Regions from separate parts of the Thioalkalivibrio sp. ALE22 genome, predicted to be linked through region 2. Evidence: riboswitches for the same ligand, from Rfam matches in the RefSeq annotation. Region 2 holds a riboswitch; the other holds the start of a gene.
What was found. A riboswitch is a leader RNA that binds a small molecule or an ion and turns the genes downstream of it on or off. The one in region 2 is predicted to bind cobalamin.
Positions count from the first base shown of each region.

Region 1: it holds a riboswitch for cobalamin, as region 2 does, so the genes downstream of both, bluB (5,6-dimethylbenzimidazole synthase) here and F793_RS0109725 (porin) in region 2, are expected to answer to the same signal.

Region 1 covers NZ_KB906500.1:251,616-255,018, forward strand. Annotated here, with positions in the region: gene cbiB (adenosylcobinamide-phosphate synthase CbiB) at 1-693, opposite strand, end outside; gene bluB (5,6-dimethylbenzimidazole synthase) at 690-1,442, opposite strand; cobalamin riboswitch at 1,537-1,745, opposite strand; gene F793_RS0102875 (cobalamin-binding protein) at 1,892-2,794, shown strand; gene F793_RS0102880 (iron ABC transporter permease) at 2,801-3,403, shown strand, end outside.
Region 2 covers NZ_KB906507.1:65,881-69,283, reverse strand. Annotated here, with positions in the region: gene F793_RS0109735 (DUF4399 domain-containing protein) at 1-111, shown strand, start outside; gene F793_RS0109730 (cytochrome-c peroxidase) at 187-1,191, opposite strand; cobalamin riboswitch at 1,384-1,606, shown strand; gene F793_RS0109725 (porin) at 1,717-2,847, shown strand; gene F793_RS0109720 (cytochrome c) at 2,868-3,403, shown strand, end outside.

The sequences.
Region 1 (3,403 bases), on a different contig from region 2:
CCCGGCATTCGGGCTCTTCCATCCGGCGGCTTGTTCACGCCAGCACTGCAATGCGTCCCGCCCGCGCCCCGCCAGGGCATAGGCCAGGGCCGTCAGACGCGCCGGGATCAGGTTCATGGCGTCATCCAGCCGCGCGGCCGCCCAGCCGAACGTGGCATACCGCTCGTTACGGTACCCCCACATCGCATCCAGGGTGTTGACCAGCCGGTAGGCCACCACGCCCGGCGCCCCGGCGACCAGGAACCAGAAGATCGTGGCAAACAGCGCATCGTTGCCGTTCTCCAGGACCGACTCGATGGTCGCCCCGCTCACCCCGCGCACGTCCAGGGCCTCCGTGTCCCGACTGACCAGCATCCCCACGCCCGTGCGGGCACCGTGCAAATCATCCGTCTCCAGGGCCCGCGCGACCACCTCGGCGTGTTCGTCCAGGCTGCGCCAGCCGATCGCCAGGGTCAGGATCGCCAGCGACAGCAACCAGCCCCAGGCCAGCGACGCCCCCAGAGCGGCCAGCGCCACCCATGGCAGGACCAGCGCCGCGAGCAGCAACGCCCCGCGCAGGCGACTGGGCGCATGCCAGCGGGACTCGGCCCAGGCCGCCAGCCGACCAAACCCGGCCAGCGGATGGAATCGCCGCGGATCGCCGAACAAGCGATCCAGGATCAGGGCGCCCATCAGGATCAGGAAGGCGCTCATGCGCTGTCGGATCCGGTCCGATCGTCCGCCCCGTTTCCGGCGCCTGCCGCATCCGGGTCGGCTGCCAGCTCGCCGGGCACGCCCCAGCGATCCTGAAAGACCAGTTCTTCCAGGGGCCGCCGGCGATCCCAGCCCGCGGTCTCCAGCATCGGCCGGTCGTAGAAACGCTCCACATGACCGAGGCACAGCACCGCCATCGGATAGCCGCCCTCCGGCATGTCCAGCTGCCGCGCCAGCCAGTCCGGATCGAACAGCGAGACCCAGCCCATGCCCAGCCCCTCCGCGCGGGCCGCCAGCCACAGGTTCTGAATCGCGCAGGCCGCCGAGCACAGGTCCATCTCCGGGAGCGTCCGGCGCCCCAGCACATAGCGTTCGCGGCCGTCGGTCAGGGCCACGACCAGCAACTCCCCCGCCTCGCGGATCCCTTCCAGCTTCAGACGGTGCACCTCCGCCGCGCGCTCCCCGCAGGCCTCGGCGGTGCGGGCCTGCTCGTCCGCGGCGTGGGCATGCAGGGCCTCGCGCAGGGCCGGGTCGGTTACCCGCAGGAAGCGCCAGGGCTGCATGTACCCGACGCTGGGGGCGCGGTGGGCGGCCTCCAGCAGCCGGCGCAGCGTAGAGCCATCCACCGGATCCGGACGGAAATGGCGCATGTCGCGGCGTTCCCCGATCACGCGATAAACCGCCTCGCGCTCGGCCGAGGCGAACGCGTTCGGATGCTCTGCTGTCGGTTTGGGGTCTGGGTTCGTCATGCGTTTCCGTCGGGGCGACGGCACGGCGAAACCACGAAGGAACGGGCACCGCAGATGGTGCCCGTGCCCTCGATCGTTGCCCGCCGCACGATCGCAGGATGCGTCATCACCAGGCCGGTCTCCGGGCTCGCGAGCGTCGGCGGCTGCCGATGCCACAGACGCCTTCCCGTGACCCGTGGGGGCACAGTGGCCAAGCCTGCGGTGTGGTTCGCCGCTCACTTACCGTTGCGGGGGCAGCGCCGGATTTGCACCGGCTTCCCGTTTCACCTGCGCATTGCAGGCACCTGATTCAAGCCGCCGTATGATACGCGTTCGGCGCGCCCCCGACCAATTTGGGCACCAAACCATCTTGCCCATGCTGCTATGATGAAACGCTTTTGCGGCTTGCGCGCACTACCGCAGACGTCCTCCATTCGACCTCGCAACAGCGCCACAACCACCGGATTTTTATGAATTTCAAGACCCTCGGACGCTCCTCCGCCCTGCTCGTCGCGACGTTGCTTTGCACCGCGCCGGCACTGGCCGACCCGGTCTCGGTGACCGACGATGACGGTCACGAGATCCGGCTGGAACAACCCGCCGAGCGTATCGTCAGCCTCGCCCCGCATATCACCGAGGTGCTGTTCGCGGTCGGGGCCGGCGACAAGCTGGTGGGCGCCACTCAGCACAGCGATTTCCCGCCGGAGGCGGAGATGCTCCCCCGCGTGGGCGGCTACAGCCGCATCGATATGGAGCGCGTCGTGCAGCTCGATCCGGACCTGGTCGTTGCCTGGCGCAGCGGAAACTCGCAATCCCAGATCGAACACCTGCGCGAGCTCGGCTTCCACGTCTACGTGTCGGAGCCCCGCAGCTTCGACGGCGTGGCCGCCAGCATGCGCCGCATGGCCCAGCTCGCCGGCACCGAGACGCAGGGCGACGAGGCGGTGCGAAGCTTCGAGGAGGCGATCGACACCCTGCGCCAGGACTACGCCGAACGCGACCCGGTACGCCTGTTCTATCAGGTGTGGGAACAGCCCCTGATGACGGTGAACGACGACCACCTGATCAGCGAGGCGATCCGCCTGTGCGGCGGGGTAAACGTATTCGGCCACCTGGATCGCCTGGTCCCGCGCATGGATCGCGAGGCGGTCATCGAGGCCGATCCGGAGGTCATCATTGGCGGCGGCATGGGCGAGGATCGCCCCGACTGGGTCATCGCCTGGACGCAATGGGAGGACATGACCGCGGTCCAGCGCGACAACCTGTTCTTCATCCCGCCGTCCCTGCTGCAGCGCCATACCCCGCGCATCGCCGAGGGCACCCGCCTGATGTGCGAGGAGCTCGAGCGGGCCCGACTCCGCCGGGTGGACTGACCCCTCGTGACCCGCGCCTTCCTCCTTGCCGCCGCGGTCCTGCTGCCGGCGTCGCTGCTGGCGGTGCTGATCGCGCTGGCCTTCGGCAGTGTCGCGATCGCGCCCGGCGACCTGCTGGCGGTGATGCTCGGCGAGGGCAGCCGCCTGCACGACACGCTGGTGCTGGAGCTGCGCCTGCCGCGCGCCCTGGCGGCCTTTGCCGCAGGCGGGTTGCTGGGTCTGGCCGGCGCGCTGATGCAGGTGCTGCTACGCAACCCGCTGGCCGACCCCTACGTGCTGGGCCTCTCCGGCGGCGCCTCCGTCGGCGCCCTGCTGGCGATGCTCGCGGGCCTGTCGATGTTTTCCGTCTCCCTGGCCGCGTTCGCCGGTGCCCTGCTGTCCACGGTGATCGTGTTCGGCCTGGCGCACGGTACCGGCAGCTGGACCCCCACGCGCCTGCTTCTGACGGGCGTGGTGGTCGCGGCGGGCTGGGGCGCCATGATCAGCTTCCTGCTCGCAGTCAGCCCCACGGCCGAGCTACCGGGCATGCTGTACTGGCTGATGGGCGATGTGTCCCACGCGCGAAACCCCTATCCCGCCTGGATCCTGCTGGTGCTGGTCGTGTTCCTC
Region 2 (3,403 bases):
CTGGAACTGGAACCCGGCGAATACGCCCTGCAACTGCTGTTCATGGACTACCGTCACATCAGCTTCGACCCGCCCGTTGTCTCCGAGAAGATCACGATTACCGTGGAATAGATCTGTACCACACCATCAAAAAGCCCCCCTCCGTTTCCGGAGGGGGGCTGGCGCATTCGATTCCGATGCGGCCGGTTACGGCAGCGCAGGAATCTCGAACTGCGGCATGTCGCCGGTCAGCGCGTGCATGAAGGCCTCGATATCCGCGACCTCGTCATCGCTGAAGTCCTGCCCCAGCATTTCCTCGCCCATGATGCGGATCGCCTCTTCCAGCGTGGCGGTCTCCCCGTTGTTCATGTAGGGGTAGGTCAGGGCCACGTTGCGCAGGGTCGGGGTCTTGAACGCAAACCGGTCGCTCTCCTCACCCGTGACCAGGTAGCGGCCCTCGTCCTCCGAACCCGGCACCTGGATACGGTGGAAGTTGCTGTCGGTCAGCGCCGGCCCACGGTGACAGGCCACGCAGCCGTTGTCGGCGAACAGTTTCATCCCGCGCATCTGCTGCTCGCTCATCGCGCCCTCATCCCCGGCCAGCCAGCGATCCAGCGGCGAGTTCGGGGTGTTCAGCGTACGCTGGAACGTCGCCAGCGCCTTGGCCACGTGGTCGGTATTGATCACGTTGTCGCCGTCATAGTCGGGATAGGCGGCCTCGAATTTCTCCTGGTACTCATTGAACTCCTCCAGGCGGGCGATCGCATCCTCCAGCGGCATCGCCATCTCGATCGCGTCCTGGATCGGGCCCAGGGCCTGCCCCTCCAGGTCGTCCTCTCGGCCATCCCAGAACTGCGCGGTGAAGAAGCCGGAATTCAGCACGGTCGGGGTATTGCGCTCGCCAACCTGGCCGTCATGGCCTACCGCGCGCGGGATGCGGTCCGCCCAGCCCAGCGCCGGGTTGTGGCAGGTCGCGCAGGAGATCACGCCGGAGCTGGAGATGCGCGGCTCGAAGAACAGCATCTTGCCCAGCTCGATCTTCTCCTTGGTCATCGAGTTGTCCGCCGGGATCGGCGGCAGCGCCGGCAGCGGCTCGAACACGTCGCGATACTGCGAGTAATCAGTATCCGCCACGGCGGGCGCGGCCACGCCCAGCGCCAGGGCGGTGCAGACCGAAAAGATGGCGCTGCGAAGATAAGAACCTCGGATCATGGCAAAGTCTCCCTGAGATTGGATCGGTGTCGGCGAAGACCGATATAGACTCGGTCCAAATCACCTGAATCCCACCCTATCGACCCGGTATTCGATCGACCAGCGAAATCAGCGCTCCCGTTGATCCAGATCAATCACTGCGGTTGGTCGCTCATCAAACGCTCTTCTTGCCAGCCTGTTTGCACCCCAGTACCCTTCGCCCCGCCTCCAGGTGCCCTGGCGTTCCATCGCCGGGGATAATCGGGAAGCCGGTGCGCGAACTGCCGTTCGCAATGCCGGCACTGCCCCCGCAACGGTAGGTGAAGACAACGGATCAACAACCACTGCGCCGCAATTCGGTGTGGGAAGGCGATCCGCCCGGGCACCCCCGCCCGCTTCACGAGTCCGGAGACCGGCCAGGAGGAAACCTGACGCTGCGGCGGGCAAGCGGTCGGGTCGGGCTTGCTGTGTCTATAGTCCCCGACCTCCCCTGGCCCACCCAGCGTCGTTCCATCCACGGCGCACGGGGTGTGCGTCCCAGGGAGAATGACCTTGAACAAACCGACCCGACGACCCGGCCGGCCGCCACTCCTGGCTCCGGCCCCGACCCTTCTCGGCCTGTTGATCGCCAGTGGCGGGGCTTCCCCCCTCCAGGCACAGTTCGAGTTCGGCAGCGAAGCCGACGGCTTCGCAATCACCCTGGACCCGCTCATCCAGGGCCGCTACGCCATCGAGCGGGGCGACGAGGGAACCACCACCGAATTCGACTTTCGCCGCGCCTGGCTGGATACGACGGGCACCCTCTTCCACCCCGATCTTAGTTTTCGCCTGCAGCCCGACTTCAGCAGCGGCGAGCTCTCGATGCGCGATGTCTGGCTCCAATACGCACTGACCGAGTCCCTCGACCTGCGCGCCGGCCAGTTCACCGTACCCTTCGGCCTGCCGAGGGACATCGGTGGCCCCAACCGGCTGTTCACCGAATTGAGCATCGCGGGGAATCAGTTCGAGGTCCCGGCTGGACGCGATACCGGCGTCACCCTACTGGGGGGCGACAGCGACGACCGGGCCTGGGCCATCGGCGTGTTTGATGGTCGCGGCCGCCTTGACCAGCGGGATGACCGACCGTCCACCTCCGGCCACCTGTTCAGCGCTCGGGGGGCCTGGGCACCGGTAGGCACCCTTCCACGCGACAACACGACCGTCGGCAAGCCGGTCGAGCATACAGTGGCCCACGGCGTCGGCCTGCAGGCGGCGAACCGCAATCACCTGCGCGACTGGACTCGCGGGCGGGAGAACCAGGTAAATCAGCAACGCGCCGACTGGGTCACCGCAACGGCCGACAGCGTCGTCAAGTTTGCCCGCACCGCCATTTCATTCGCCGCCTTCCGCCGCGACGTATCGCCCGATCACGGCCCCTCCTACCACGACTTGGGCGCCGAACTCGAGCTGGCTCAGGCACTGCCCTGGGAGGGGCTCGAGGTTGCCGCGCGCCACGCTGTGCTGCGCCACGACGCCGGCAACGACCTCGGCACCGACGAGCGCTGGCAGCGCGAGCGGGGCGCCGGCCTCAACTGGTACCACCGCGGCCAGCGACAAAAAACCCAATTGATGTGGCTGGACCGCGACGCCGGCACTTCGGACTGGGAGCTGCACTTGCAGCACCAATTCCGCTTCTGACACTGGAAAGGAGATCCGACATGACTCGACCCCCCTTTACACCGGCCCTCCGGATCGCCGGCCTTGTCCTGTTCCTGCTTGCCGCCACCGGCGCCCATGGCGACGAGGTGACGCTCCCCATGCCCGGCCCCTGGGGCAAAGACTACAGCGAGACGATGGACAACCCGGCCACAGTGGACGCCACCGAGGCCTTCCAGCGCTTCCGCCAGCAAAGCATGCAGGGCACCTCAGCCACCTACCGCAGCATCGAGCAGATCCTGCGCTACGACGCACCGTTCGCCGAGCGCCTGCCCGACCTCGCCGAGGAACTGGCGCGCCGAGCCGCCGACATCGAAACCTGGTTCGCTCGCGAGACCCCGGCGCGGGGCGGCGAACCCGGCGCCCTGCCCGCGGCCTGGGAGGACCCGGAGTTCTCCGAGTACAAGGCAGCCTACCGCGAGGCCGCCGAACGACTGCAGCGCAAGGTCGAGGCGGCCGAGGACCTGGAGAACGAAGACTTCCAGCTTCGCGCCACCGAGGCCCTGAACGGCGTGCGCCACCATTGCTTGGCCTGCCA